DNA from 3 places in the Franconibacter pulveris genome. Region 3 is predicted to be linked to each of the others. Evidence: predicted binding sites of a transcription regulator. Region 3 holds the regulator's gene; each other region holds the start of a gene.
The links. The regulator CRP, encoded in region 3, controls carbon source genes, mostly activating them, when cyclic AMP is high. The targets are predictions, from matches to a motif close to ATGTGANNNNNNTCACAT.

Region 1: a site for CRP is predicted at 7,928-7,945, ahead of ACU4F7_RS10935 (sugar transporter). Genes of this name have one in related genera too.
Region 2: a site for CRP is predicted at 2,744-2,761, ahead of epd (erythrose-4-phosphate dehydrogenase). Genes of this name have one in related genera too.

The regions. Positions count from the first base shown of each region.
Region 1 is NZ_CM165555.1:2,298,051-2,308,436, reverse strand. Features, by position in the region: gene glsB (glutaminase B) at 1-190, opposite strand, end outside; gene ACU4F7_RS10965 (methyl-accepting chemotaxis protein) at 247-1,836, opposite strand; gene sad (succinate-semialdehyde dehydrogenase) at 3,063-4,451, opposite strand; gene ptrR (putrescine utilization regulator PtrR) at 4,554-5,414, shown strand; gene ACU4F7_RS10950 (GNAT family N-acetyltransferase) at 5,386-5,859, opposite strand; gene ACU4F7_RS10945 (L-lactate dehydrogenase) at 6,028-6,972, shown strand; gene ACU4F7_RS10940 (PhzF family phenazine biosynthesis protein) at 7,006-7,797, opposite strand; gene ACU4F7_RS10935 (sugar transporter) at 8,024-9,250, shown strand; gene ACU4F7_RS10930 (MarC family NAAT transporter) at 9,502-10,167, opposite strand.
Region 2 is NZ_CM165555.1:3,838,446-3,848,831, reverse strand. Features, by position in the region: gene tkt (transketolase) at 1-1,397, shown strand, start outside; gene ACU4F7_RS18110 (ADP-ribosylglycohydrolase family protein) at 1,460-2,596, opposite strand; gene epd (erythrose-4-phosphate dehydrogenase) at 2,955-3,974, shown strand; gene pgk (phosphoglycerate kinase) at 4,023-5,186, shown strand; gene fbaA (class II fructose-bisphosphate aldolase) at 5,285-6,361, shown strand; gene mscS (small-conductance mechanosensitive channel MscS) at 6,554-7,513, shown strand; gene argO (arginine exporter ArgO) at 7,653-8,285, shown strand; gene ACU4F7_RS18080 (oxidative stress defense protein) at 8,390-9,190, shown strand; gene argP (DNA-binding transcriptional regulator ArgP) at 9,219-10,112, opposite strand; gene rpiA (ribose-5-phosphate isomerase RpiA) at 10,278-10,386, shown strand, end outside.
Region 3 is NZ_CM165555.1:4,259,506-4,269,891, forward strand. Features, by position in the region: gene ACU4F7_RS20190 (nicotinate phosphoribosyltransferase) at 1-781, opposite strand, end outside; gene prs (ribose-phosphate diphosphokinase) at 793-1,650, opposite strand; gene ACU4F7_RS20200 (NUDIX hydrolase) at 1,848-2,567, shown strand; gene ACU4F7_RS20205 (hydrolase) at 2,678-3,694, shown strand; gene ACU4F7_RS20210 (YheU family protein) at 3,695-3,913, shown strand; gene ACU4F7_RS20215 (phosphoribulokinase) at 4,028-4,897, shown strand; gene ACU4F7_RS20220 (OsmC family protein) at 4,919-5,323, opposite strand; gene crp (cAMP-activated global transcriptional regulator CRP) at 5,632-6,264, shown strand; gene ACU4F7_RS20230 (YccS/YhfK family putative transporter) at 6,329-8,404, shown strand; gene argD (bifunctional acetylornithine/succinyldiaminopimelate transaminase) at 8,405-9,622, opposite strand; gene pabA (aminodeoxychorismate synthase component 2) at 9,709-10,272, opposite strand; gene ACU4F7_RS20245 (putative adenosine monophosphate-protein transferase Fic) at 10,303-10,386, opposite strand, start outside.

The DNA of each region.
Region 1 (10,386 bases), 2.0 Mb from region 3:
CAGACTGGATGGAGAAGCGTTCATGGGCGTCCCCTGCGGCGAAGCAATCCCCGTCCACCGTACATACCGCAATGCCAAGCTTATCGCCTGCGACTTCAGCCAGCGCGGGAATATAGTCCGCCACCTTTCCCAGGCGCGCCAGCGGCCGCACCTCGTCGAGAATGGAACTCAGCAAAGCATCATCAAGCATTAACGCCACAACAGACTCCCGGAGCGTAAGGAAAACCGGTCCGGGAGTATACGCCGTCAGGCTGGCAGGCGAAAGCGCGCCACCGCGTCGGTGAGCCGCTGCGATTCCTTACTGAGCCGCAGTGAAGCGCGGGCGGTTTGCTGGACCAGCGCGCCGGTCTGTTCCGCCACCTGGTTGAGCGCGCCGATGCGGCGCGTCACCAGATGAATGCTCTCCCCCTGGCTGACCGTAGCGTGAGAGATTTCGCTGAGCAGCCCCGTGAGATGGCTCACCAGCGCCATTACCTGCCGCAGGTTCTCTTCCAGCCGCGCCACCGCCTGCGACCCCTCCTCAATGCCGGAAAGCGAATGGTGAATCAGCTGCTGAATGGTATGCGTGGACTGGCTGCTCTTGCGCGCCAGCAGCCCCACCTCTTTCGCCACCACCGCAAAGCCGCGCCCGTGGTTGCCCGCATGCGCCGCTTCAATGGCGGCGTTAAGCGCGAGTATGTTTGTCTGGAAGGCAACGCTATCGATAAGCGCCACGATGCCGCGCATTTCCGCTGATCGGGAGACAATATCCTGCATCGAGTGATTTACGGTCTGCATCATCTGGTCGCCGCCTGCGGCTATCTCCCGCGCCTCGTCGGCTCGCTGGTTGGCCGCTTTGGCGTATTCGCTGTTTTCGCCTACGTGCGCTTCCAGGGTTTCGATATGCGAGGTGACTTTACGCAGCTCATTCGCCTGCAAATCAGACTGGCTTGAGAGCTGTTCGTTGCCCTGCGCCAGACGGTTGATATTGGCGACCATCGCGCCGGTGGCGTCGCGCACCTCATTGACTAACTGCTGTAACCCGCTCTGCATCGCCCCGATGCTGCGGGTCAGCTCATCCACCTCCCGATTCACCTGCCTTTGCGGCTCCGGCGTAACGGAAAGATCCCCGGCGGCGAGCACATTAATATGGTTGATAAGCCGACGCAGCGGCGTAATGACCCAGCGCGCTACGCCGCGCCAGACCGCGACGGCGATAATCAGCAGCACCGCCAGCGCGCCGATAAACAGCGTTTGCGCGCGGGAAAGCCCCGCCATCAGCGCCCGGCTGTCGGCATCGGCGCGCTGCTGGTTGCCCTTCTGCCAGCTGGCGAAATTATCATTGAACTCCGCCTGAAAGGCCTGCACCGGCACCGCGAAGAAGGCGTCGATGCTGTTGGTTTTCACAAGCCCATCCGCCTGCTCTTTCAGCGCGCCGTAAAAGTTCTGGTAGCTGCCTTTCAGCGGGTCGTTTTTATCCGCAGAAAGCGAGCTGTAGCGCTCAAACGCCTGGTGCGAACGTTTCAGCGCCGCCTGGGCCTCATCCATCAAGCTGTTCCAGCTTCCCACCGAGCCGGTTTCCTTATCCTGCATAAAATAGATGCCTGCGCGGTTAAGCAGGTCGCTCGCCATCAGCAGCGTCACGCGCGCTTCGTCCATATTGAGCTGCCGCTGTTGCTGTTGCTCGCGGCTTTGCACGCTGTGCTGGGTGTCGCGCAGCAGAGAGGAGAGCATCACGGTGGAGAGAATTTGCAGTGCGGAGAAAAGCGCGATAACGCAAAGGATGCCCGCCAGCAGGCCAAACTGCTTTTGCAGCAGGCGCCGACGCAAAGCGGAATAAATTTTACTTAGGTTCATGTTTTTCTTCAGTAAACAGCCTCAACCGGGGCGAGTCTACAAAGCACGGATGACAGAAATATGGCGGGAATATGACAAAGGGGAATGAACGGCGCGGCCGTAATGCGGGTCTGCGGCGACAGGACGCTATCCCCCCCTCGCCCCGCTGGGTTGGGGTGAGAGGCGCGGGCGCTGAGCCTTACTCTCTCGGGATATATTCGATGGGCAGTGAAAGGTTACGTTCGCCGGAGCGAGGGTTTTATCTGTGTCCTCCCTTCACGCGAACGTGCCAGGGGCTCAAAGCCAGCCCATAGGTTCCCCCCCCTCGCCCCGCTGGGTTGGGATGAGAGGCGCGGGCGCTGAGCCTTACTCTCTTGGGATATATTCAATGGGCAGTGAAAAGTTACGTTCGCCGGAGTGTTGTTTCCATATGTCATCTCCTCTCACGCGAACGTGTTAAGGGGGCTCGCCGCCGCCCCCTTAACAATCCCGGCTCCCGGCACGCAAAATCGACCCCTTCGGGGCAGACCTTCCGGTCTGTCATCTGGCTTCGGGTCGGCAGGACGGCACATCCCTGTGCCGACCCGCCTCTGGCCGTTCCCGACGGCCAGCCCCGGCCATCTGCCCGCCCGGAAGGCGATTTTGAGGCCGGATAAATGTCATCGCTGACAGGTTGATTAAAACAGTCGTGGTGGTGTCGCAGTAAGGCAGGACACGTTTTGGTGGTTCGCAGTGTAAGCAAGCGCCGCGCCGCTCTCCGGTTTTCTCCCTCCCCCTCGGGGAGAGGGCCGGGGTGAGGGGAAATGACGGCGCGGCCGTACCCCGGCCGTTAAAGCGAAGCATCTCCTGTAACCAAAATAAAAATCCCGCAGCGGAGGGTTTGAATCCGGCCTCAAAATCGCCTCAACTTTTTCACGGTGGCCGGGGCGCACCGGTCGGACCCGGTGCGAGGGCATGTCGGCACAGGGACGTGCCGTCATGCCCGACCCGAAGCCAGCGGGGAAAAGATGAGGTTTCCCGCTCTAGCGGGCGATTTTGCGAGCCGGGAGCCGGGGTCGCCAGGGGGCTGGCGGCGAAGCCCCCTGGCACGTTCGCGTGAGGGGAGATGACATATAAAGACAACGCTCTGGCGAACGTAACCGTTCACTGCCCGTGCATACATCCTTAACCGCCCATGCATATACCCTAAGAGAGTAAGGCTCAGCGCCCGCGCCTAACTCCCCTCAGGAACGAAGAAAACCGCTCCCCTAGCGACGATCCTTCCACACCGTCTGCACATTACAAAACTCGTGCAAACCGAAGTGCGAAAGCTCGCGGCCAAAACCGCTCTTCTTCACGCCGCCGAAGGCCACGCGGGCGTCGCTGGCGCTGTAGCCATTAATAAACACCCCGCCGCACTCAAGCCTTGCCGCCAGCGCCTGCGCGTTGGCTTCATCCGCGGTGTAAATCGTGGCGGAAAGCCCGAAATCGCTGTCGTTAGCCAACGCCAGCGCATGCTCTGCATCGCGCGCGATGGTGATAGCCGCTACCGGGCCAAACATTTCCTGACGGAAGGCCGTCATCTCCGGCGTGACGTTCGCGAGCACGGTCGGCGCGTAGTAGTTGCCCGCGCCAGCCACTTTTTCGCCGCCGAGCAGCAGCGTGGCGCCCTCTTTCAGCGTTGCCTGCACCTGGCTATCCAGCTCGTCGCGCAAATCGAAGCGCGCCATCGGGCCAAGATAGGTCTTCTCATCCGTTGGATTGCCCATCGCCAGCGCCTGCGCGGCCGCGACAAATTTTTCCGTGAAGGCGTCGGCAATGCCCGCTTCAACAATGAACCGCTTGGCCGCAGCGCACACCTGTCCGGTGTTCTGGTAACGCCCCGCCACGGCGGCTTTCACCGCCTCATCCAGATCGGCATCGTTGAGCACGATAAACGGGTCGGAGCCGCCCAGTTCCAGCACGCATTTTTTCAGCGACGCGCCCGCCTGCGCGCCAATCGCCGCACCGGCGCGTACGCTGCCCGTTACCGTCACCGCCGCAATGCGGCTGTCTTTAATAACCGCGCTGACGCCTTCGTTAGTTGCGTTCACATAGTCGAACACGCCATCCGGCAGACCGGCGTCTTCGAAAATCTCGCCAATCAACGCCGCGCAGCCCATCACGTTCGGCGCGTGCTTCAGCAGATAGGTGTTGCCCGCGAGAATAATCGGCACCGCGCCGCGCATAACCTGCCACAGCGGGAAGTTCCACGGCATCACCGCCAGCACCGGGCCGAGCGGCCGGTATTCAATTACCGCGTTGTTGTTCTCAACCAGGGTCGGCTCGGTGGTCAGCATCGCCGGGCCGTGCTCAGCGTACCAGTCGCAAAGGCCTGCGGATTTCGCCACTTCGCCGCGCGCCTGGGCGATGGGTTTGCCCATCTCGGCGGTGATCATCTGCGCCATCTCTTCAGCGCGAGCCCGCAGCGCGGCGCCAAGGTCCCGCAGCTTTTGCGCACGGTGTTCCACGCTCACGGTGCGCCAGTAGCGCCCGGCGTCCGCCACGCGGGCGATGGCGTGCTCAACATGTTCGGCAGTGGCGAACGGATAAGCCGCCAGGGTTTCGCCGGTCGCCGGGTTAACAGAAATCGCATGGGTTGCAGGTGAAATGGTCATAGGAACCTCGTTTTTATCATCAGTGTGGTTATATCCTGACCACTTCCGTTATTTCTGAAAAGTGAATAATATTGACGACTCCTTTCACTAAACGAGAATACCATGGACCTGACGCAACTTGAGATGTTCAATGCGGTCGCCGAAACGGGCAGCATTACCGCCGCCGCGCAGCGGGTGCATCGCGTGCCCTCTAACCTCACCACCCGCATTCGCCAGCTGGAAGAAGATTTGGGCGTCGAGCTGTTTATCCGCGAGAACCAGCGCCTGCGCCTTGCGCCTGCCGGGCACAGTTTTCTCGCCTACAGCAAACGCATTCTCGAGCTGGTGGCGGAAGCGCGCGAAGTAGTGTCGGGCGATGAGCCGCAGGGCATTTTCTCACTGGGGTCGCTTGAGAGCACCGCCGCGGTGCGTATTCCCGACGTGCTGGCGATGTTTAACCAGCGCTACCCGAAGATCCAGTTCGACCTTGCCACCGGCCCCTCCGGCACCATGATTGACGGCGTGCTGGAAGGCACCCTGAGCGCCGCGTTTGTCGATGGCCCGGTGGCGCACCCGAGCCTCGAAGGGATGCCGGTCTACCGGGAAGAGATGATGATTGTCGCCCACGCCGGGCATGAGGAAATCCGCCGCGCGCAGCAGGTAAACGGCGCGAGCATTTACGCGTTTCGCGCTAACTGCTCCTATCGCCGCCATTTCGAAAGCTGGTTCCAGGCGGACCACGCCATGCCGGGCAAAATTCATGAGATGGAGTCTTACCACGGCATGCTCGCCTGCGTGATTGCCGGCGCGGGTCTGGCGATGATGCCTAAACGGATGCTTGAAAGCATGCCAGGCAGCCACCAGGTGCAGGCGTGGCCGCTTGGCGAAAAGTGGCGCTGGATCAACACCTGGCTTATCTGGCGGCGCGGCGCGAAAACCCGCCAGCTGGAGGCGTTTACTGAGCTGCTGCCGCGCTGCGAGTGAGCGCTTTGCGCATAAACAGGCTCAGGGGGTCGGGCTGATAAGGCGCGAACGCCTCGGTAAGCTCATAGCCGCAGCGGCGATAGAGCGTAATAGCGGCGGGCTGCTTGATGCCCGTTTCCAGACGCAGCGTATGGCAGCCCTGAGCGGCGGCGGCCTGCTCAAGGGACGCCAGCAGCCTTTCGCCCAGCCGCTGCCCGCGATGGCGAGGATCGATATAAACCCGCTTAATCTCGCCGAACCCTTCGCCAGAGACTAACACCGCGCCGCAGCCCACCGCTTCGTCCTGCGGTCCGCGGATGAGCTTGAAGATAAGCCCCTGCGCGTCGCTAAGGTCGGTCAGATGGTTGCTTTCCGCCGGGTAAAGCTCGGTCTGCCAGGCGTCCAGGGCGGCGATAAGCGCCTGGCTTTCAGACTGGGTCACTTTTGCAGGAATAATGCGGTACATACGATCACCTTTCTAGTTTTTTCAGCAGATTACGAACCCTTCCCTCTTTGCAGCAAGCCCTGGACCATAGCGTTTTCTTATCTTTGCCTTAAAGGCGCAATCAGCGTTTTTCCCGCGCCGACGTTAAGGGTAATCTTGCCGGTAATCCCCCTTCAATCAGGAAGCATCATGAACACAAAACCCCGTAAGGTGATGATTATCGGCGCCGGCAATGTCGGCACCGCCGCGGCCTGGGCCTTGCTCAACCAGACAATTTGCGAGGAGCTTATCCTGGTGGACCTGGATAAAGAACGTGTTGAAGGTCATCGCCAGGACTTAAGCGATGCCGCAGCCTACATGCCGGGCATGATAACCGTCTCCACCCGCGAAGCGAGCGACTGCGAGGATGTGGATATTGCGGTGCTCACCGTCTCCGGCGGCCCGCTGAAGCCGGGCCAGACGCGCCTGGACGAGCTGACCAACACGGCGCGCATTATTAAAAACATCGTGCCGACGATGATGGCGAACGGCTTTAACGGCATCTTTCTCATCGCCACCAATCCCTGCGACATTATTACCTGGCAGGTCTGGAAGCTCTCCGGGCTGCCGCGCGGCCAGGTGCTGGGCACCGGCGTCTGGCTCGACACCACCCGCCTGCGCCGCACCCTTGCCGAGGCGCTGGATATCGGCCCGCAGTCCATCGACGCCTTTATCCTGGGCGAGCATGGCGACACGCAGTTCCCGGTCTGGAGCCACTCTTCTGTTTATGGTTCGCCGATAGCCGATGTCTACCAGCGCAAAACCGGCAAGGCGCTGGATAAAGCGGCGCTTGCGGATTATGTGCGCCGCAAGGGCTTTGAGATTTACGCCCGCAAAGGCTGCACCGAGTTCGGCATCGCCGGCACCATTGCGGAAATCTGCCGCAATATCTTTACCGGCAGCCACCGGGCGCTGGCGGTCTCTTGCGTGTTGCAGGGGGAGTATGGCGTGGATGAGGTGGCGACGGGTGTGCCCGCCGTGCTGGCGCAAAGCGGCGTGCAGCAGATCATTGAACTGAAGCTCGCGCCGGACGAAGAAGAGAAGTTTCGCCATTCAGTGGAGGTCATTAAGGCGAATATCGCCCGCCTGCCGTAAGAAAACGCCCCGCCGGGTTGCGGGGCGGTTTTATTAGCGCAGCATCACCTTGCCGATAAGATAGGTCGCCGCCTGGCCGCCAATCAGCACGCGGTCGCCATTCCACTGGCAGCGCAGCTCGCCGCCCCGCGCAGAGACCTGCTTCGCGAGCATTGTGGTTTTGCCAAGCTTGTCGCCCCAGTACGGAATAAGCATGCTGTGAGCGGAGCCGGTCACCGGGTCTTCCGCCACCGCCTCTCCCGGGCAGAAGAAACGGCTGACGAAATCGTACTGTTCGCCAGGCGCGGTGACGCAGACCATTTTTTCAAGCGGCAGCATGGCGTGAATATCCGGGCGCAGGTTACGCACCTGCGCCTCATCTTTCAGCACCACCAGATAGTCGCGCCCCAGACGCACTTCTTCATACTCGTTAATGCCGAGACACTCAAGCAGCAACGGCGGCGGCGCGGCGACGGGCTTTGTCTCCCAGGCGGGAAAGTCGAGCGTCAGCCATTCGCCATTGCGCGTCACTCTCAGCTCGCCGACAAAGCGCGTGGAAAAACGAATTTCGGTGTGCGGGTAGTCAAGGTATTCAAAAATAACGTGCGCGGCGGCAAGCGTGGCATGGCCGCACAGGTTAATTTCATACTGCGTGGTAAACCAGCGCAGCTCAAAGCCGCTGTCGGTCCGCACAAAAAACGCGGTTTCCGACTGGTTATGCTGTTTCGCCATCGCCAGCAGCGTGGCGTCCGGCAACCATTCCACCAGCGGGCATACCGCCGCCGCGTTGCCGCCGAAGGTTTTCTGGCTGAACGCATCCACCATATAAAAGTCGATAGCCTGCATCGTCGTCTCCTGTTGTTATTCTGTTTGCCCTCTGAACATGACATGCCGCAACAGGCGAGGCAAAAAATTCTTTTAGCCGGGCATTTTGCTGTGAAGCTCCGTCCCGCGCCGCTTCGTCTGCGGTAAAAAATTGCGATCTATATCACAAAAATATTGTACTGCCCGCCGTGAAGGTTTTAAGATCGCCCTCTCTTCTTTGTTAACTTCAACCAGCGCGATATTTCCTATGACGATGAACAACACCGTTTCACGCAAAACCGCGTGGCTGCGCGTGGTTACGCTCGCTGTCGCGGCTTTTATTTTCAACACCACCGAATTTGTGCCGGTCGGTCTGCTTTCAGACATCGCGCACAGCTTCGGCATGGAATCCGCCCAGGCGGGCATCATGTTGACCATCTATGCGTGGGTGGTGGCGCTGATGTCGCTGCCATTTATGCTGCTGACAAGCCAGGTTGAGCGTCGCAAGCTGCTGATTGCGCTGTTTGCGGTCTTTGTCGCAAGCCACCTGCTGTCGTTCCTCGCCTGGAACTTCACGGTGCTGGTGATAAGCCGCGTCGGCATCGCCTTCGCGCACGCTATTTTCTGGTCGATAACCGCGTCGCTCGCTATCCGCCTGGCGCCGCCGGGCAAACGCGCCCAGGCGCTGAGCCTGATAGCCACCGGCACGGCGCTCGCCTCGGTGCTCGGGCTGCCTATCGGGCGCATCATCGGGCAGTACTTTGGCTGGCGCACTACCTTCTTCGCCATCGGCCTTGGCGCCCTCGTCACCATGGTCTGCCTGATGAAGCTGTTGCCGAAGATGCCGAGCGAACATTCCGGCTCGCTGAAAAGCCTGCCGGTGCTGTTCCGCCGCCCGGCGCTGCTGTGCATCTATGTGCTGACGGCGGTGGTGGTGACGGCGCATTTCACCGCCTACAGCTACATTGAGCCGTTTGTGCAGAACATTGCCGGCCTGAGCGAAAACTTCGCCACCTTCCTGCTGCTGGTGCTCGGCAGCGCGGGGATTATCGGCAGCCTGATCTTCAGCAAGCTCGGCAACCTGCATGCCTCCACGCTTATCAGCAGCGCCATCGGCGTGCTGGTTATCTGCCTGCTGTTGCTGCTGCCTGCGGCCACCAGCGCGGTGAACCTGACGGTGCTGAGCGTCTTCTGGGGCATCGCCATTATGCTGATAGGCCTTGGCATGCAGGTGAAAGTGCTGGCGCTGGCGCCGGACGCCACCGACGTGGCGATGGCGCTCTTCTCCGGCATCTTTAACATCGGCATTGGCGCAGGCGCGCTGGTGGGCAACCAGGTGAGCCTGCATCTCTCGATGTCTTCCGTGGGCTATATCGGCGCCATCCCGGCGCTGGCCGCGCTGGCCTGGGCCGTGGTGATTTTCCGCCGCTGGCCGGTGGTGCTTGAAGAACAGCCTCCGCACAGCCACAGCGCGAGCGAATCAGCCCGCGTTTAAGGGCTCGTTTATCACGCCCTCCTGCCAGCGGAACCACGGGTTCCCTGTCGGGCGGGCGTGAATTTCCCTCCCTCGCGCGGTATCCCCCACGCGTGACACGCCCGCCACTTGCCGGGCGCGGCGCGCCGTAGCAGGTAACGCGGCAGGTGGGATGGGTAAAGCATTTATCCAGGTTATCGCCAATCCAGCGGCGCGCTCCGCTGCTGACACCCCGCGAGAAAAGCCAGGATTAGGCTTCGCATCCTTGCTCCTTAATGATACGTGGAGATAAGCTCCAGCACGCCGTTAATGATGAACTGCACGCCCATGCAGACCAGCAGAAACCCCATCAGCCTTGAGATAGCCTCGATGCCGCCCTTGCCCACCAGCCGCATCACGCCGCCGGAGCTGCGCAGGCAGATCCACAAAATGAGGCTCACCACGAGGAAAATCAGCGGCGGCGCGACGCTAATCACCCAGGCGGGAAACCCTTCGCCGTGGCGCACGGTGGAGGCGGAGCTGATTATCATGGCGATGGTGCCAGGGCCTGCGGTGCTCGGCATCGCCAGCGGCACAAACGCGATGCTCGCTTCAGGCTCCCGCGCCAGCTCTTCCGATTTGCTCTGCACTTCCGGCGCGTGGTGCCCTTTCTGCGGCGGAAAGAGCATGCGAAAGCCGATAAACGCCACAATCAACCCGCCGGCGATACGCAGCCCCGGAATGGAAATGCCGAACGTGTCCATGACCAGCTGGCCGGCATACCATGCAACCATCATTATGATGAATACATAGACCGAGGCCATCTTCGCTTCACGGTTGCGCTCTTCACGGCTCATGTTGCCTGCAAGCCCAAGGAAAAGCGCGACCGTCGTCAGCGGGTTCGCCAGCGGCAGAAGCACCACCAGCCCAAGCCCGAGCGCCTTAAATAAATCCACCATGGTTACTCTCCTCTTCTTTTTGTGCGGTGTCGTCAGCAGGCGAAGCCACCGCAGGCAGCGCCCCGGTTTCACCCGTCTGGCTTTACAGAGAAATTCACTGCTTAAACCTATCACAACGATACGGCAAACCCATTAAAGCCGTTCATTTCAGTGAGTAAGCCTCATTTTTCACCCGCACGCAGCAGCAAAATGGCGACAAAATGAGTCGTTTTAACAGAT
Region 2 (10,386 bases), 420 kb from region 3:
ATGACACCGCTAAGCGTTTTGAAGCTTACGGCTGGCACGTCGTGCGCGACGTGGATGGTCACGATGCGGACGCCATCAAGCGCGCCATCGAAGAAGCGCGTGCGGTAACGGACAAACCGTCCCTGCTGATGTGCAAAACCATCATCGGCTTCGGCTCGCCGAACAAAGCGGGCACGCACGACTCCCACGGCGCGCCGCTGGGCGACGCGGAAGTGGCGGCGACCCGCGAACAGCTGGGCTGGAAACACGAGCCGTTCGTGATCCCGCAAGAGATCTACGCGCAGTGGGACGCCAAAGAGATGGGCACCGCGAAAGAGCGCGCATGGAACGAGAAGTTCGCCGCTTACGCCAAAGCCTTCCCGCAGGAAGCCGAAGAGTTTACCCGCCGCATGAAAGGCGAAATGCCGGCGGACTTCGCGCAGAAAGCGCAGGATTTCATTGCGAAACTGCAGGCGAACCCGGCGAAAATCGCCAGCCGTAAAGCCTCTCAGAACGCTATCGAAGCGTTTGGCCCGTGGCTGCCGGAGTTCCTCGGCGGCTCAGCGGACCTCGCGCCTTCTAACCTGACGCTGTGGTCTGGTTCCAAAGCGATTAACGAAGACGCTGCAGGCAACTACATTCACTACGGCGTGCGCGAGTTCGGCATGACCGCTATCGCCAACGGCATCGGCCTGCACGGCGGTTTCCTGCCGTACACCTCCACCTTCCTGATGTTTGTGGAATATGCCCGTAATGCGGTGCGCATGGCGGCGCTGATGAAGCAGCGTCACGTGATGGTCTATACCCACGACTCTATCGGTCTGGGCGAAGATGGCCCGACTCACCAGCCGGTTGAACAACTGGCGGCGCTGCGCGTAACGCCGAACATGAGCACATGGCGTCCGTGCGACCAGGTGGAGTCTGCGGTCGCGTGGAAATACGCGGTTGAACGCCACGATGGTCCGACTGCGCTTATCTTCTCTCGCCAGAACCTGGCGCAGCAGGAGCGCAGCGAGCAGCAGCTGGCGGATATCGCCCGCGGCGCTTATGTGCTGAAAGATTGCGACGGACAGCCGCAGCTTATCTTCATCGCAACCGGTTCTGAAGTGGAGCTGGCGGTAGCGGCATGGGAAAAACTGTCTGCCGAAGGCGTGAAGGCGCGCGTGGTTTCTATGCCGTCTACCGACGCGTTCGACAAGCAGGATGCGGCCTACCGCGAAGCGGTGCTGCCGAAAGCGGTTAGCGCGCGCGTGGCTATCGAAGCGGGCATCGCGGACTACTGGTTCAAATATGTCGGCCTGAACGGCGCGGTGGTAGGCATGACTACCTTCGGCGAATCCGCGCCGGCGGAGCAGCTGTTCACCGAGTTCGGCTTCACCGTGGATAACGTGGTAAGCCAGGCGAAATCGCTGCTGTAATCGCATTCGTTAAAGCGAAACCAAACGGGAGGCCAGGCGCCTCCCGTTTTTTATGCGTCTTTTTAGTCGCCCGGGTATTTTTCAAGCAGCGCCTGAGTAAACGGCGTGAGGCTATAGTCTGATATTTCCCACGCGTTATGCTCCAGTAGATCGTCCGCTATCTCCTGTATCACGCTGTTGAGCTCCAGGTTTTCCAGCCACGCCGTCCGGATAGCCGAGACGCCATACATCGCGCCCAGAAGATTGCCTGCAATGGCGCCCGTAGAGTCGGAATCCCCGCTATGATTCACCGCCATCAGCACGCCATGTTCAAACGAGCGGGCCGCCAGCGCGCAATAAACCGCAATGGCCAGCGCCTCTTCCGCTACCCAGCCTTCGCCAAGTTTCGCTATCGCCTCGTGGGACGGCGTTGGCGTCTGGGCTAGCTGTTGCGCAAGCTCAATAGCATGAAGCGTTTCTTCGTGCGCGGGCTGCGTTTTCAATAGCGCAATGGTGCTGTCAGTCGCTGCGTGCAGCGTCTCTCCTTGTGCAAGATGGAAAACCAACGCGGCAAGTACCCCGCCCGTAAGCCAGCCGGTAGGGTGCCCGTGGGTAAGCGCGGCCAGTCTGCACCCCATATCGAAAGCCTGCCGGACGGCGTCCTTCTCCTGATGGCGGGCATAAAACAGCCCTACCGGCGCTACGCGCATTACGCCGCCGCAGCCTTTGCTGTTATTACTGGCGGGTTCGCCAAAGCGTTTCATCTCGCGTAGCGCGCTCAGGCAGGTAACGCCCGGCGCACGGGCGCTGTAGAGGGCTTGTTGCTGGATAAGCCAGCCGGAAAGCGAAAAGCCGTTCAGCAGGCCATGACGATTATGTTCTCCCTGCGTCAGCAGCCAGCGCTGGTAGGCGTGAGCGGTAGTGCCGGTAAAAGCAGGGGCAATGCCGCGCATCGCGCCGCGCACCCAGCCGCGCAGCAACCCTTCCGCAGTGAACAGCGTCATCTGCGTATCGTCGGTTATCTTCCCTTTGCCGCCCCAGGCTGCTTCGTAATCCGTAATACCCTGCGCGCCGAAACGCGCCGTAATCTCCGGGAGGCTCAAAAATTCCACCGGACCGCCTAACGCGTCGCCAACCGCCCCTCCAAGCAGGCATCCGCGAAAACGCAGGCGCAGCGTGTTGAGATCGGGCGAATTTTCGGAAAACGGGGCAGTTAACATGGCGGTTTACCAGGGTAAATCAGGCGGTTTCTTATTGTAAGGCGGCAACGTTTATAACGTAACCTCCCGTTTCTGGTGAAAGCTGTCGCTCTGATGACCAATCCCGGGCGCAGTAATGCTGGGGTAATGGAATTTATTCCATTAAAAATGTGACGCAGGTCAGAACTTAAGGCGCTTTCCCCGGCCGATCGTTCCTTTTATTCCGGCTTTCGATTATTCTGGCTGAACCGTTTCAGTCGATTAAATGTTCGACAAATAATCAAACAGATGCAGTTTGTGACAGGCGAGGATTCCCCTCAGAGGATGGCTGCATTACTCTGTCAGCCAACTCAATCCGGGAATGCTTTGCAGGAGACCTATGACCCTACGCATAGCGATTAATGGTTTCGGTCGTATCGGGCGTAACGTGGTTCGCGCATTATACGAATCAGGGCGTCGGGCTGAAATCACCGTGGTGGCTATCAACGAGCTGGCGGATGCCACGGGCATGGCGCACCTGTTGAAATATGACACCAGCCACGGCCGCTTCGCCTGGGATGTGCGCCAGGAGGCGGAGCTGATGTGGATCGGCAACGACACCATTCGCCTGCTGCATGAGCGCAATATAGAAGCGCTGCCCTGGCGTGAACTGGGCGTAGATATCGTGCTCGATTGCACCGGCGTGTACGGTTCCCGCGCGGATGGCATGGCGCACCTGGAAGCGGGCGCGAAGAAAGTGCTTTTCTCCCATCCCGGCGGCAACGATCTTGACGCAACGGTGGTTTACGGCGTCAACCAGGCGCTGCTCGAAGCGGAGCATCGCATCGTCTCTAACGCCTCCTGCACCACCAACTGCATTATTCCTGTGATAAAGCTGCTCGACGACGCTTTCGGCATTGAGTCCGGCACGGTGACGACAATCCATTCGGCCATGCACGATCAGCAGGTTATCGACGCTTATCACCCCGACTTGCGCCGTACGCGCGCCGCCAGTCAATCGATCATTCCGGTGGACACGCGTCTTGCGGCAGGCATCAGCCGAATTTTCCCTAAATTTCATGACCATTTTGAAGCCATCGCCGTGCGCGTACCGACCATTAACGTGACGGCGATTGACCTGAGCGTCACGGTTCGTCAGCCGGTAAAAGCGTGCGATGTCAACCTGTTGCTGCAAAAAGCGGCACAGGGTGCATTTCATGGTATAGTTGACTATACGGAATTACCGTTGGTCTCAACTGATTTTAACCACGATCCGCACAGTGCCATTGTGGACGGCACGCAGACACGGGTGAGTGGGGCGCACCTCATCAAAACGCTGGTGTGGTGTGATAATGAATGGGGCTTTGCTAACCGGATGCTCGACACCACGTTAGCCATGGCAGCTATTGGTTTCAGGTAAGACGCGATTTGCGTCTGCAAAACTTTAGAATCAACGAGAGGATTCACCATGTCTGTAATTAAGATGACCGATCTGGATCTGGCAGGTAAACGCGTACTGATCCGTGCCGACCTGAACGTACCGGTTAAAGAAGGGAAAGTTACTTCCGACGCGCGTATTCGCGCTTCTCTGCCGACCATCGAACTGGCGCTGAAACAGGGCGCGAAAGTGATGGTAACGTCCCACCTGGGTCGTCCGACCGAAGGCGAATACAACGAAGAATTCTCTCTGCTGCCGGTAGTGAACTACCTTAAAGACAAGCTGAATGCCCCGGTGCGCCTGGCAAAAGATTACCTCGACGGCGTTGAAGTCGCGCAAGGCGAACTGGTTGTTCTGGAAAACGTCCGTTTCAACAAGGGCGAGAAGAAAGACGACGAAACCTTGGCTAAGAAATACGCCGCGCTGTGCGACGTGTTCGTTATGGACGCATTCGGCACCGCGCACCGCGCTCAGGCTTCCACTCACGGCGTAGGCAAATTCGCCGACGTAGCGTGCGCAGGCCCGCTGCTGGCGGAAGAGCTGGACGCGCTGGGTAAAGCGCTGAAAGAGCCGGCTCGTCCGATGGTCGCCATCGTTGGCGGTTCTAAAGTTTCCACCAAGCTGACCGTACTGGATTCCCTGTCCAAAATCGCTGACCAGCTGATCGTCGGCGGCGGTATCGCTAACACCTTCGTTGCCGCTCAGGGCCACAACGTAGGTAAATCCCTGTACGAAGCGGACCTGGTTGATGAAGCCAAACGTCTGCTGGGCACCTGCGATATCCCGGTTCCGACCGACGTTCGCGTTGCGACTGAATTCTCTGAAACCGCGCCGGCTACCCTGAAGTCTGTTTCTGAAATCAAAGATGAAGAGCAGATTCTGGATATGGGCGACGTTTCCGCTGAGAAACTGGCTGAAATCCTGAAAAACGCTAAAACCATTCTGTGGAATGGTCCGGTTGGCGTATTCGAATTCCCGAACTTCCGCAAAGGCACCGAGATCGTCGCTCGCGCTATCGCTGAAAGTGATGCGTTCTCTATCGCAGGCGGCGGCGACACCCTGGCGGCTATCGATATGTTCGGCATCGCGGACAAAATTTCCTACATCTCTACCGGCGGCGGCGCGTTCCTCGAATTCGTGGAAGGTAAAGTACTGCCGGCAGTAGCCATGCTCGAAGAGCGCGCTAAGCAGTAATTGATACGGGCGAGGCTTCCTCGCCCGTTGTTTTCAGCGTGCTTTGACTGTCAGGGCTCGCACTTTTTTCTAACGGCCGAAGATACAGGACTACGTAAATGTCTAAAATTTTTGATTTCGTAAAACCGGGCGTCATCACGGGTGACGACGTACAGAAAGTGTTCCAGGTAGCTAAAGAAAACCACTTCGCGCTGCCAGCGGTAAACTGCGTGGGTACTGACTCCATCAACGCCGTTCTGGAAGCCGCTGCCAAAGTAAAAGCGCCGGTTATCGTTCAGTTCTCTAACGGCGGCGCTGCGTTCATCGCGGGTAAAGGCTTCAAAGGCGAAGGCCAGCAGGCGGCAATCCTGGGCGCTATCTCTGGCGCGCATCACGTGCATCAGATGGCTGAGCACTACGGCGTTCCGGTGATTCTGCATACCGACCACTGCGCGAAGAAACTGCTGCCGTGGATCGACGGCCTGCTGGACGCGGGTGAAAAACACTTCGCCGCTACCGGCAAACCGCTGTTCTCTTCTCACATGATCGACCTGTCTGAAGAGTCCCTGGAAGAGAACATCGAGATCTGTTCCAAGTACCTGGAGCGCATGTCCAAAATGGGCATGACCCTGGAGATCGAACTGGGCTGCACCGGCGGTGAAGAAGATGGCGTGGACAACAGCCATATGGACGCTTCCGCTCTGTACACCCAGCCGGAAGACGTTGATTACGCGTACACCAAACTGAACGCGATCAGCCACCGCTTCACCATCGCGGCCTCCTTCGGCAACGTACACGGCGTTTACAAGCCAGGTAACGTGAAGCTGACCCCGACCATCCTGCGCGACTCTCAGGAATATGTTTCTAAGAAACACAACCTGCCGCACAACAGCCTGAACTTCGTGTTCCACGGCGGTTCCGGCTCTTCCGCTCAGGAAATCAAAGACTCCGTAAGCTACGGCGTTATCAAAATGAACATCGATACCGACACCCAGTGGGCAACCTGGGAAGGTATCCTGAAGTACTACAAAGAGAACGAAGCTTACCTGCAGGGTCAGCTCGGCAACCCGAAAGGGGAAGATCAGCCGAACAAGAAATACTACGACCCGCGTGTTTGGCTGCGCGCAGCGCAGGCCAGCATGGTGACGCGTCTGGAGCAGGCATTCAAAGAACTGAACGCTATTGACGTTCTGTAACAATTGCCTTAACTCTTTCTCAGGCCCGCTTCTGGCGGGCCTTTCTTTTTGTTAAATCAACCTACTGCGCCCGCCGCCCTCTGCCTGCCGCCTGGCGTAATCCCGCCGTTTTGTTTACCCTTAAATCACTTCGCTGCCGTCCTTCAGGCAGTTAATTTTTAACCCGGCCGGGGACACTACGAGGAGTGCCGAATGGAAGATTTAAATGTGGTAGACAGCATCAATAATGCGGGAGGCTGGCTGGTGCGCAACCAGGCGCTGCTGCTGAGCTATGCCGTCAACATTGTGGCGGCGATAGCCATTATTATCGTCGGGATGATTGTGGCTCGCGCCATCTCCAATACCCTTAACCGTGTGATGGTGGCGCGTCATGTGGATGCGACCGTTGCGGACTTCCTCTCCGCGCTGGTGCGCTACGGCATTATTGCCTTTACGCTGATTGCCGCGCTGGGCCGCGTGGGCGTGCAGACTGCTTCTGTCATCGCCGTACTCGGCGCCGCAGGTCTGGCCGTGGGTCTGGCGTTGCAGGGTTCGCTGTCCAACCTGGCGGCCGGGGTGCTGCTGGTCACTTTCCGGCCTTTCCGCGCCGGTGAATATGTCGACCTCGGCGGCATTGCGGGTACGGTGCAACACGTACAGATTTTCTCCACCACGCTTATCACCGCCGACGGTAAGTATGTGGTCGTGCCGAACGGGAAAATCATCGCCGGCAACATTATTAACTATTCCCGTGAACCGGTTCGCCGCAACGAACTGATTATCGGCGTCTCTTACGATGCGGATATCGATCGCGTGCGTCAGATCCTCACCGACATTGTTATGTCGGAAGAACGTATTCTGAAAGACCGTGAAAGAACGGTGCGCATGAACGAACTGGGCGCCTCTTCCATCAACTTTGTTATTCGCGCCTGGAGCAAGAGCAGCGACCTGCAGGAAGTCTACTGGGATATTCTGGAGCGCGCCAAGAAGGCGCTGGACGCGGAAGGCATCAGCATTCCTTATCCGCAGATGGACGTTAATGTGAAGCAGCTTGCTCAGCCTAAGCAGGAGCGGGCGCCTGAGCAGGAGCCGAAACCGTCCGCTATTATTACGGAGCCGACCGCCCAGGAGGCCAAACCGGCCCCGCAGGATAAGCTCTCCGGCGCCCAGTAAAGATTAAGCCAGCGTAACGCTGGCTTTTTTATGACTATCGCTATTAGCTCTACTTATTGGTGATTAAAATTTTGCGTTTGGGCTAATGGGAAAGGCGCATTACACTTGTTTTCCAATTCATGAAATTCAGGGAAAAAGAGTGTTAAGTTATTATTTTCAAGGGCTTGCTTTAGGCGCGGCGATGATATTGCCCCTTGGCCCGCAAAACGCCTTCGTGCTCAACCAGGGCATCCGTCGCCAGTATCATTTGATGATCGCTTCGCTGTGCGCGTTAAGCGATATCGTGCTGATTTGCGCAGGCGTCTTTGGCGGCAGCGCCATCCTGATGCAGTCGCCCTGGTTGCTGGCGCTGGTGACATGGGGCGGCGTGGCGTTCCTGTTGTGGTACGGCTTTGGCGCGCTTAAAACGGCGTTTAGCCGGCACGTTGCGCTGGCGAATGCTCAGGCGATGAATCAAGGCAGGCTGCGGATCATCGCCACGATGCTGGCGGTAACCTGGCTTAACCCTCACGTTTACCTGGATACCTTCGTGGTGCTGGGCAGTCTCGGCGGGCAATTGGCGGAAACGCCGAAGCGGGCTTTCGCGCTGGGCACCATTAGCGCCTCCATCCTCTGGTTCTTCGGCCTGGCGCTGCTGGCGGCCTGGCTTGCGCCGCGTCTTCGCACCGAAAAAGCCCAGCGCATCATCAACGGCATTGTGGGGCTGGTGATGTGGTTCATCGCTTTTCAGCTTGGCCGCGAAGGTGTTGCGCATATAAACGCGCTGCTCTAAACCTTCTCTGATGGACATTTGTTTTAAGAAAGCTAAGCTTGCAGCCAGACGCCCGCACGCGCAGGACGGGCCACTTCAGTGAAACGCAACACGGAGGAGAAACAGTGAAGTTTAAAGTGATGGCGCTGGCGGCTCTGGTCGCACTTAGCACGGCGAATATTCAGGCGAATGAATTGCCGGACGGCCCGCATATCGTGACGTCAGGGACGGCGAGCGTGGATGCGGTTCCGGATATCGCGACGCTGGCTATTGAGGTCAACGTAACGGCAAAAGACGCCGCTTCCGCCAAAAAGCAGGCGGACGATCGCGTTGCGCAATACCTCGGTTTCTTGCAGCAAAACAACGTGGAGAAAAAAGATATCAACTCCGCGAACTTACGCACCCAGCCGGAATATGAGTATCTGAAAGATGGCAAAGCCCAGCTTAAAGGATATCGCGCGGTACGTACCGTCGAGGTGACGCTGCGCCAGCTCGACAAGCTTAACGATCTGCTGGACGGCGCGCTGAAAGCGGGGCTTAACGAAATTCGCTCCGTATCGCTCGGCGTTGCGCATCCGGAAGAGTATAAAGACAAGGCGCGCAAAGCCGCTATCGATGACGCCGTACGCCAGGCGCAGCAGCTGGCCAGCGGCTTTAAGCGTAACCTGGGGCCGGTTTACAGCGTGCGTTATCACGTGTCGAACTACCAGCCGGGCCCGATGGTGCGGATGATGAAAGCCGAAGCCGCCGCGCCGGTGAGCGCTCAGGATACTTACGATCAGCAGACCATTCAGTTTGACGATCAGGTCGACGTGGTGTTTGAACTGCAGCCGGAGCAGGCGCAGCGCGAATCCGCTCCAGCTTCGCTTAATAGCGCGCCGGGGCAGAACGCCGCGCCAGCCGCGAACGGCGCTACCGCGAAGTAAAGAAAAACCCGCCAGCCGGCGGGTTTTTTTATTCCTGTCTTAATACCTTATGACCATATTCCAGCAGCGCGTCGGTGACGTTGCGCATCATGCGGCTTTCCGGCGCAAAGCGGTGCCAGTAAAGCATCCGGCGCTGGCAAAGGCCTGGCGTGAGGTCGATTAGCTCGCCGCTTTGCAGCTCTTTTTCAATCTGCAAATGCGGGATCATGCAGCAGGTGGTGCCCTGGCGGGCGAGCTGTACAAAGGCTTCCGATGAGTTGACGATATGGCATGGCACGCTGCCCGGCGGCAGGTCGAAGTTTTGCTGCAGGAAGGCCTGATGCATATCGTCGAGATGGTCGAACGCCACCGCAGGCGCTTTTAACAGCGAAGCGCGGGTGACGCCGTTGGGAAAGTAGCGTTCGGCAAACGCCTTCGAGGCGACAAACAGGTAGTCGAGCGCGCCGAGCTTATCCACGAGACAGCTTGGCAGCGCCTGCGGCTGGATACTTACCGCGCCCACCACTTCGCCCCGGCGTAAACGCTCCTGCGTGCGGGTTTCATCCTCCACTTGCAGGTTAAGACGAATAGGGGAATCGACCAGTACCGGCGCAAGCGCAGGCAGCAGCCAGGTAGCCAGACTGTCGGCGTTGACCGCCAGCGACAGCAGAAGCGGAGTCGCGCCCGTCTGTTCGTCGCCGAGCCATTCATCCTCCAGCAACTCCACCTGACGCAGCAACGCCAGCAGCTTCTGGCCCTGTTCGGTAGGGCGCGGCGGCACGGTGCGAACCAGCAAAGGCTGGCCAAACATGTTTTCCAGTTGCTTGATGCGTTGCGACACGGCGGACTGGGTGATACACAGCTTTTGCGCGGCGCGCTCAAACCCGCGTTCACGAATGACCGCATCCAGCGCCTGTAGTGTCCTGTAGTCCGGGCGTTTCATCTTTTTGGCATGCTCCTGAATCGTAATGTTTCGCACTATGACATAAATTTTTGCCAGGCACAGGCAGAAACCGCAATCATCGGAGCAGTATGCCTGACGGAAGGAGTCTTTTTCAGCGAGCCTGTTCTATAATGCGCCACAGTTTTCACACACAGGCAAAAGATCATGACGCAGGATGAACTGAAAAAAGCAGTGGGCTGGGCCGCGCTTCAGTATGTGCAGCCGGGAACGATTGTCGGCGTGGGCACCGGCTCCACGGCGGCGCATTTTATCG
Region 3 (10,386 bases):
GGCGGAAGGTCTCGATTTCCCCGGCCTGCTCGCCCATGCACATTACGCTGTGCTCGGTCGCCGGTACCGACGCCGCGATAAAGTAGTCCTCGCCCTGGGTGTAGTAATCGCGGGCGTAAAGTACGGAAGGGATGTTGTCGGTGCCTTTAAAGCTCAGCAGGTGGCCGCAGCCTGCCTGGGCGGTGTCCTGAAGCCCGGACATGCCGCGAAACGAGAAGTCATGGCACTGAAAATCGAGATGGCTCGCATCACTGCAGGTTTCCTTCGCCCAGCGCTCGCAGATAAGGCGATAGTGGTGTGCGATGGTGGCGTTGGTCGACGCTTTCCACAGCTCAGCGGAAAGCACCGTCTCCAGGTAGTTTACCAGCCAGAAAAACTCATCTCGGGTATTGGTAATGGTAAGGACCGGCACCTTCATCGCCACTTTGCTGCCTTCATCCAGCGCTTTGATGTGCAGCGGCAGATAACCCAACTGGTGCAGAGCGCGGATATGCTCAGCGCTGACCGCCCCTTTGCCCATGTAGCTGTCCATGACCGCCTGGTATTCCGCTACCACCTCTTGCTCGTCACGGGCGAAGAAGCGCTCGTTGAAGAGATCAACCAGGAACCACTGCAAAAAGCCCTGCAGGCCGAAAAAGACCAGCTTGCCGTCCGCTACCGGAGAATGAAAATGACGATCGCTGCGCGGCGTAAAGTTTGAATAAACCTTTGTCGTTCCTGCCGGGTACTGCTCGCGGTGTGAAACTTTGTAACCATCGATAGCCAGAATCGGGTTCATCATTTTCTCTCTCCTTAAGCGTTATAAATTTTATTGATATCAATAACGTCAATATTATTCGCGGCAAGCTCAGCGCTGGCGAGCGAGGTGGTGGTATAGATCCGATCGATTCCCTGGCTTAACAGGTTCTCCACGCCTTTAGAGAAAACGCCGTGGGTGACATACAGGCTGACGCTAAGAGCGCCGGCATCGCGCAACACCTGAGCGGAACCGATGAAGGTGCCTCCTGCGTCGCACAGGTCGTCAACAATCAGCACCGCCTTGCCTTTTACCTCGCCTTCAACCAGGCGGAAACCGGTTAGCTCGCCGGTCGCTACGTTGCGCTGTTTCGTGAGTGTAGCGAACCCGTCTGCGCCGACAGCCTGCGCCACGGCGTGGATTTTTTTCAGCGCCCCCGCGTCAGGCGCTACCAGTATCAGTTCCCCGGCGCGCAACGCGGCGCTCAGCGTTTCGCTTTGTAGCAGGCAGCGCTCCTGAGGAATAGCTACCAGATTAGTGATAGCCGCGGCCGCCGCTTCGCTATGGGGGTCCAGCACAAAAACTTTGTCGAACGCCAGTTGATTAAGCAGGCTGGCGAAGACCTTCAGGGCGAAGCTGTCGCCTTGCTGCATATGGCGATCCTGACGGGCATACGGCAGCCACGGCAGTTCAAGATGGCTGAAGCGGACATCGCAGCCGTGACGTACCGCTTCGGTCAGTTGCGCCAGCAGCATGAAGTCATCCATGTTTTTCATGGCGGCGGCGCGAATCTGCATCAGCGAAGCCGTAGCAGGCAGCTCGCCCGCCACTTTCGCCCAGACGGCGCCGTCAGGAAAACGCCCGGTTTCAACCTCTATCTCTTTGCCATCCAGTTTCAGTTGCGGCTGCATCATGGTTCGCTCCTCAAATTTAGTTATTGTCCGTGCGACACATTTAATATTGTCCATGAGACATTAAATGGCAAGCGATAATTTTCACGCTTTCCTCACTACGAAGTTAACACGATGATTATTAATGAAATAAAGGTTTATCTTGCCCGACAGAGCGAGGCTGTTAAACTTGTCCCTCCGACAATTAACCCGGACCAGCTATGACGACAGAAGCGGAATACCTGCAGCAATACGATCCTTCGCGTTTTCCTTCGCCGCTGGTGACGGTGGACAGTGTGCTATTCACGATTGCGGATCAGGCGCTAAGCGTTTTGTTGGTACAGCGCGCCAGACAGCCGCAGCAGGGGCGCTGGGCGCTGCCCGGCGGGTTTATTGATATCGAAAAGGATGATTCAACCCACGCCACGGCGCTGCGTAAGCTTACCGAAAAAACCGGGGTCAGCCCTTCCTGGCTGGAGCAGCTGGAGACGTTTTCTGGCCCGACGCGCGACCCGCGCGGCTGGAGCCTCACCGCCGCCTGGTTTGCGCTTATCGCCTGGGTCGATTGCCAACCCCATATCGCCTCGGTGAGCGACGCGAAGTGGGTGCCAGTATCGGCGCTGCCGAATACGGAACTCGCCTTCGATCACAGCGAGATTATCCAGGCAGCCCTTCATCGCCTGCGCCAGAAGACCATGTATTCGCTGTTGCCGGTCTACTGTCTGCCGGAGCGCTTTACCCTGACGCAGTTGCATGAGGCGACGGAAATCATTCTTGGCCAGCCAATCCAGCGTAAAAGCCTGATTCGCCGGTTTGAAGCCTCCGGCATGTTTGAAGAAACCGGCGAAAGCGTGGCGACTGGCGCCCGCAAAGCGCGGCTCTGGCGACGCAAGCCAGATGCTAACATTCACCTTTTCTCGCGTAATCTGCTGACGGAATAGTCTTTTTCTAAACGCCCGGTTCGTTATCGTGCCCCGCCGCACCAAATCATCAACAATATGAATAACAATCGTTATAGTCATTCGCGAACTCATTACATTAATCTGGTGCTATGGCCGAAATAACCCCTGCAGAACTGACCGCTCCGCCCACCGGCTCGCAACATTTTCAGCCGATGCCGGGTCTGAGCAACGCGCATCTGCAAACCATGCTGCCGCGGCTGCTGCGCCGTCGGCTACAGTTTACGCCGCACTGGCAACGTCTCGACTTGCCGGACGGCGATTTTGTCGATCTCGCCTTTAGCGAAGAACCGCAAGCCGCTCGCCACAAGCCCCGGCTGGTCGTTTTCCATGGGCTGGAAGGCAGCTTGCACAGCCCCTACGCGCATGGGCTTATCCATGCGGCGAAGCAGCGTGGCTGGCTTGGCGTCGTGATGCATTTTCGCGGCTGCAGCGGCGTGCCGAACAAAATGCCGCGCATCTATCATTCTGGCGAAACCGAAGACGGCACCTGGTTTCTGCACTGGCTGAACCGGCGCTTCGGCGAGGCGCCGACTGCGGCGGTGGGCTTTTCGCTGGGCGGCAATATGCTGGCCTGCCTGATGGCGAAGCTGAACGCAGACTTTCCGCTGGCGGCGGGCGTGGTGGTTTCCGCGCCGTTGATGCTGGAAGCGTGCAGCTACCACATGGATAAAGGCTTCTCCCGCGTTTATCAGCGCTACCTGCTGAACCTGCTGAAGGCGAACGCGAGCCGCAAGCTTAAGGCGTGGCCCGGCACGCTGCCGATAGACCTGGCGCAGCTCAAGCGCCTGCGCCGCATTCGCGATTTCGATGACGCTATTACCTCGAAAATCCACGGCTTTCGCGACGCCATCGACTACTATCGCCAGTGTAGCGCTCTGCCTTTACTGAACCAGATAACGCGACCTACGCTTATCATCCATGCCAAAGATGACCCGTTTATGGATCATCACGTGATCCCGCAACGTGAAACGCTGCCTGCTAATATCGAGTATCAACTGACCGATCATGGCGGACACGTAGGCTTCGTTGGCGGCACGCTGCGACGCCCGCAGATGTGGCTGGAAAAGCGTATTCCCGACTGGTTAACGACATATCTGGACCGATAAATGATCATTCCCTGGCAAGAGCTGCCGCCCGAGACGCTGGACAACCTGATTGAAGCGTTTGTCTTGCGCGAAGGCACCGATTATGGTGAACATGAACGTTCGCTCGAACAAAAAGTGGCCGATGTTAAGCGGCAATTACAGAACGGCGAAGCCGTTCTGGTGTGGTCTGAACTGCACGAAACGGTCAATATCATGCCGCGCGGGCAGTTCCGTGGCTGATGGTCAGCCTGGCTTTTTGTCAGGCTGACGCCAGAGCGAAGCAGACTATTCCGCCAGCGCCGGAACGCTGGCGTCAGTGGCGTACCTTTTTCGCGTATCCATGGAGTTCTCGCTATGTCATCAAGACACCCGGTTATCGCCGTTACAGGTTCCAGCGGCGCAGGCACGACCACCACCAGCCTTGCGTTTCGTAAGATCTTCGCTCAACTACACCTTCATGCCGCGGAAGTGGAAGGCGACAGCTTTCACCGCTATACGCGCCCGGAAATGGATATGGCTATCCGCAAGGCGCGCGATTTAGGCCGGCATATCAGCTATTTTGGCCCCGACGCCAACGACTTTGGCCTGCTTGAACAAACCTTTATCGAGTATGGCCGCAGCGGCCAGGGGAAATCGCGCAAATACCTGCATACCTATGATGAAGCGGTGCCGTGGAACCAGGTGCCGGGCACCTTTACGCCCTGGCAGCCGCTGCCGGAGCCTACCGACGTGCTGTTTTATGAAGGGCTGCACGGCGGCGTGGTCACGCCGCATCACAACGTGGCGCAGCATGTAGATTTGCTGGTGGGCGTAGTGCCTATCGTCAACCTTGAGTGGATCCAAAAGCTGATTCGCGATACCAGCGAGCGAGGGCATTCACGCGAGGCGGTGATGGATTCCGTGGTGCGATCAATGGAAGATTACATTAACTACATCACGCCGCAGTTTTCCCGCACCCATATTAATTTCCAGCGCGTGCCGACGGTGGATACGTCTAACCCCTTCGCGGCGAAAGGCATTCCTTCGCTCGATGAAAGCTTTGTGGTTATCCACTTTCGCAACCTTGAAGGGATTGATTACCCCTGGCTGCTCGCCATGCTTCAGGGTTCTTTCATTTCTCACATCAATACGCTTGTCGTTCCCGGCGGCAAGATGGGGCTGGCGATGGAATTAATTATGCTGCCGCTGGTGCAGCGATTGATGGAAGGGAAAAAAATTGAATAAGGCGGCTGACGCCGCCCCGCGTCAGGCTTCCACCACTTCATAAGAGTGGGTGATGTTGACCGCTTTGCCGAGCATCAGCGCCACAGAGCAATATTTCTCAGCGGAGAGATCCACCGCGCGCGCCACAGCCGCCTCCTTCAGCGCCTTACCCGTTACGATAAAGTGCAGGTTAATGTGAGTGAACAAACGCGGCGCCTCTTCGCGGCGTTCTGAGGTCAGTTTCACTTCGCAATCCTGAACGTCATGACGCCCTTTTTGCAAAATAGACACCACGTCGATAGCGCTGCAACCGCCTGCCGCCATCAGCACCATTTCCATCGGGCTTGGCGCTTTATCGCCGGAATTACCGTCCATCAGGATTTGGTGCCCTGAAGCGGATTCGCCCAGAAACGTCAATCCCTCAACCCACTTTACTCGTGCCTGCATAATCATCACTCCGATGTATAAAAATTTTTGACAGATTACGCGCCAGTTACGAAAGAGGCAACGGAAGGGCGACCTGCGTCAAGCTGAAACGAGACAATAGAAGACACCCATGAAAAGCTATGCTAAAACAGTCTGGATGCTGCGGCGATACATTGATGTTATGCATGTATGCAGAGGACAAGACAATTTACCGGCTGCGACGACATGGACAGCCAACTTCCCGGGATGCGGGAAGATAATGATTGCAAAGCCAGATGGGGGACCCGCGCCCCGTCTTTGGAGCCAGTTTAAACAGAGGATAACAGCGCATGGTGCTTGGCAAACCGCAAACAGACCCGACTCTCGAATGGTTCTTGTCACATTGCCACATTCATAAGTACCCATCGAAGAGCACGCTGATTCACCAGGGTGAAAAAGCGGAAACGTTGTATTACATCGTTAAAGGCTCAGTGGCAGTGCTGATCAAAGACGAAGAGGGCAAGGAGATGATCCTCTCGTATCTGAATCAGGGAGACTTTATCGGCGAACTGGGCCTGTTTGAAGAGGGCCAGGAGCGCAGCGCCTGGGTTCGCGCCAAGACTGCTTGCGAAGTCGCCGAGATTTCCTATAAGAAATTCCGCCAGCTTATCCAGGTGAACCCGGACATCCTGATGCGCCTCTCTTCGCAGATGGCGCGTCGTCTGCAAGTCACCTCTGAAAAAGTCGGCAACCTGGCGTTCCTCGACGTGACGGGCCGCATCGCCCAGACGTTGCTCAACCTGGCGAAACAGCCGGACGCCATGACCCATCCCGACGGCATGCAAATTAAAATCACCCGTCAGGAAATCGGCCAGATTGTGGGTTGCTCCCGCGAAACCGTCGGTCGCATCCTGAAAATGCTCGAAGATCAAAACCTGATCTCCGCGCACGGTAAGACCATCGTGGTTTACGGCACCCGCTAAACCGCCATAAAAAAACGGCGTGTCGCTTCGGTAACACGCCGTTTTTGTTTCTACACTTACCTCTATGTTTCGCCGTCTCATTTATCACCCGGAAGTGAACTACGCCCTGCGTCAGACGCTGATCCTGTGTCTGCCGGTGGCGGTTGGGTTGCTGCTGGGCCATCTGCAACAGGGCCTGCTTTTTTCGCTGGTGCCTGCCTGCTGCAACATCGCCGGGCTCGACACGCCCCACAAGCGCTTTTTCAAACGTCTGGCGGTCGGCGCTTCGCTCTTTGCCGTCAGCAGTTTTACCGTGCAACTGTTACTGGCGAACAATCTGCCGCTGCCGCTTATCTTTTTAGGCATGGCGCTGCTGCTTGGCGTGACGGCGGAGATAAGCTCGCTGCATGCCCGGTTGCTGCCCGCTTCGCTTATCGCCGCCATTTTTACGCTAAGCCTCGCGGGGAACATGCCAGTCTGGGAGCCTATCCTGCTCTATATTTTCGGCACGCTCTGGTACGGGCTGTTTAACTGGTTCTGGTTCTGGCTGTGGCGCGAGCAGCCGCTTCGCGAGTCGCTAAGCCTGCTGTATCGCCAGTTGGCGGACTATTGCGAAGCGAAATATAACCTGCTGACGCAGCATACCGACCCGGAAACTGCCCTGCCCCCGCTGCTTACGCATCAACAAAAAGTAGTGGACCTTATCAGCCAGTGCTATCAACAGTTGCACATGCTGGCGGCCGGGAAACAGAGCGGCTATAAGCGTCTGCTGCGCACCTTCCAGATGGCGCTGGATTTGCAGGAGCATATTTCGGTCAGCCTGCATCAGCCGGAGGAGGTGCAAAAGTTGGTGGAGCGCAGCCACGCCGAGGCGGTGATCCGCTGGAACGCACAGACCATTAGCGCGCGCCTGCGCGTTATGGCCGACGACATCCTCTACCATCGCTATCCGCAGCGTTTCGCCATGGATAAGCAAATCGCCGCGCTGGAGAAAATCGCCCGTCAGCACCCGGACAACCTTGTCGGTCATTTCTGCGAATACCACTTCAGCCGCATCGCCCGCATCCTGCGCACCCAGCGTCCGCTCTATGCCCGCGACCTGATGGCCGACCGGCAGAAACGGCTGCCGCTATTCCCGGCGCTGAAAAGCTACCTTTCGCTCAAATCCGCCGCTCTGCGCAACGCCGCGCGGCTGGGAGTGATGCTGAGCATCGCAAGCCTCGTCGGCAACGCATTCCATCTGCCAAAACCGTACTGGATCCTCATGACCGTGATGTTTGTGACGCAGAATGGCTACGGGGCGACGCGGGTGCGCATTCTCCAGCGAGCGGCCGGCACGCTGGCGGGGTTAATCATCGCGGGCGTCACGCTGCACCTGCATGTGCCGCAGGGCTACATGCTGCTGGTGATGCTGGCTATCACGCTGATTAGCTACCTTATCATCCGCAAAAACTACGGCTGGGCGATGATTGGCTTCACGGTGACGGCGGTTTACTCCTTACAGCTGCTGTCGCTGAACGGCGAACAGTTTATCGTCACCCGGCTTATCGACACGTTGATTGGTTGCTTTATCGCTTTCGGCGGTATGGTCTGGCTGTGGCCGCAATGGCAAAGCGGGCTGCTACGCCAGAACGCCCACGACGCGCTGGAGGCGGACCAGGAGGCGCTGCGCCTTATCCTGAGCGGCGACCCGCAGCCTGCGCCGCTTGCCTGGCAGCGGATGCGCGTCAACCAGGCGCATAACGCACTTTATAACTCGCTGAACCAGGCGATGCAGGAACCTGGCTTCAACGCCCACTACCTGGATGATATGAAGCTTTGGGTTACGCACAGCCAGTTTATCGTTGAGCATATCAACGCCATGACGACGATGGCGCGCGAGCACCATATGCTGACGCCGGAACTGGCGGCGCGTTATCTGGAGTCCTGTGAAATTGCGTTGCAGCGCTGCCAGCAACGGCTGGAATATGATGCGCCGGGGGAATCCCACGACGCGAACATTCTGGAGGGGCCAGAGACGCTGCCGGATACTGCGTTGAGCGTCATGGAACAGCATGTGCACCGTATTCTCGGCCACCTGAACACCATGCACACAATCTCTTCGGTGGCATGGCGTCAGCGGCCGCATCACGGCATCTGGCTTAAGCGCCGTCTGGGCTGATTAGCCTGTTACGCGCGCTACGGCTTTCGCGAAGCGCGCCATCCCTTCGTCGATATCCTCGCTTTCCACTACCAGCGACGGCGCGAAGCGCATCACATCCGGCCCGGCGTTCAGCACCATCAGCCCTTCACTGGCGGCGGCGTAGAGGAAATCCCGCGCACGGCCTTTATAAGCGGGCTTCAGCTCCGCGCCAATCAGCAGGCCCATTCCGCGAATGTCGCTGAAAAGGTTGTACTGCTCGTCGATAGCGCGCAGGTGGCGTACAAACTGCTCGCGCTTCGCGTTAACGCCATCCAGCACCTCCGGCGTGTTGATGATATCAAACGCCGCGCCCGCCACCGCGCAGGCCAGCGGGTTGCCGCCATAGGTGGAGCCATGCGAGCCGACGTGAAATGCCGAGGCCACATCCTGCGTCGCCAGCACCGCGCTTACCGGGAAACCGCCGCCAAGCGCCTTCGCGCTGGTCAGAATGTCTGGCGTCACGCCGTAATGCATGTAGGTAAAAAGCTTGCCGGTGCGGCCCATGCCGCTCTGTACTTCATCAAACACCAGCAGCGCCTGATGCTGGTCGCAGAGTTCGCGCAGCCCCTGTAAAAACGCTGGCGTGGCGGCGGTAACGCCACCTTCTCCTTGCACGGGCTCAACCACCACCGCGCAGGTGTGGTCGTCCATTACCGCTTTAACGGCGCTCAGGTCATTAAAAGGCACGTGGATGATGTCGGCTGGCTTGGGGCCGAAGCCATCGGAATATTTCGGCTGCCCGCCGACCGAAACGGTAAACAGCGAGCGGCCATGAAAGGCATTATGAAACGCGATGATTTTCGTTTTGTAAGGGCTGTGGCGGGTAATCGCGTAATGACGAGCCAGTTTGAACGCCGTTTCGTTGGCTTCGGTGCCGGAGTTCATAAACAGTACGCGGTCAGCGAAGGTGGCTTCAATGATTTTACGACCGAGGCGCAGCGCCGGTTCGTTGGTAAACACGTTGCTGGTATGCCAGAGGGTTTCACCCTGCGTTTTCAGCGCCTCTACCAGCGCAGGATGGCAATGACCCAGCGCCGTCACCGCGATGCCGCCGGCAAAATCCACATACTCATTACCCTGCTGATCCCACACCCGGCTGCCCTTGCCCTTCACCGGGATAAACTCCGCCGGTGCATAAACCGGCAGGATCACTTCATCAAAAGTCGCGCGGGTAATTGCAGTTTGTTCAGTCGCCATGTCATGCCCATCCAGTTAATGCGAAACCGCATATGAAAAGATAAGCATAAAATATGCATAATAAATCAATTAATGGCAATGAAAATTCAGCGATTAAGGAAGTTTGCCAACAGTTGGTGCCCCTGCTCGCTCAGAATGCTCTCCGGGTGAAACTGCACCCCTTCGAGATCCCATCGCTTATGCCGAATGCCCATGATCTCCTGACGATCGGTCCAGGCGGTGACGGTAAAATCATCCGGCAGCGTCGGCGGGTCGATAACCAGCGAATGATAACGCGTAACGGTAAGCGGATTATTCAGCCCGGCAAAGACGCCTTCTCCGGTGTGCTGAATCTGCGACGTTTTGCCATGCATGACTTTTTCCGCCCGCACGACCGAAGCGCCAAAGGCCTGCCCGATAGCCTGATGACCGAGGCAAACGCCAAGGATTGGGAGCCTGCCCGCATAGTGGGAAATGGCCGCAAGCGAAATACCCGCTTCGTTGGGGGTACAGGGACCGGGAGAGATAACCAGCTTTTGCGGCGCCAGCGTCGCGATGTCGGCAAGCGTTAGCTCGTCGTTGCGCTTCACCACCACCTGCGCCCCCAGCTCGCAAAAGTACTGATAGAGGTTCCAGGTAAACGAGTCGTAGTTGTCGATAAGCAGTAGCATGGCGGCTCCGGAAAAAAGAACCGCGTCATTCTACTCGCTTTCGCGCGCCTCGCTCACCACTTTGCTGAAGATCTCGCGCAGCGGCGCGAGGTCGCCCATAGCGCCCGCCTGGTT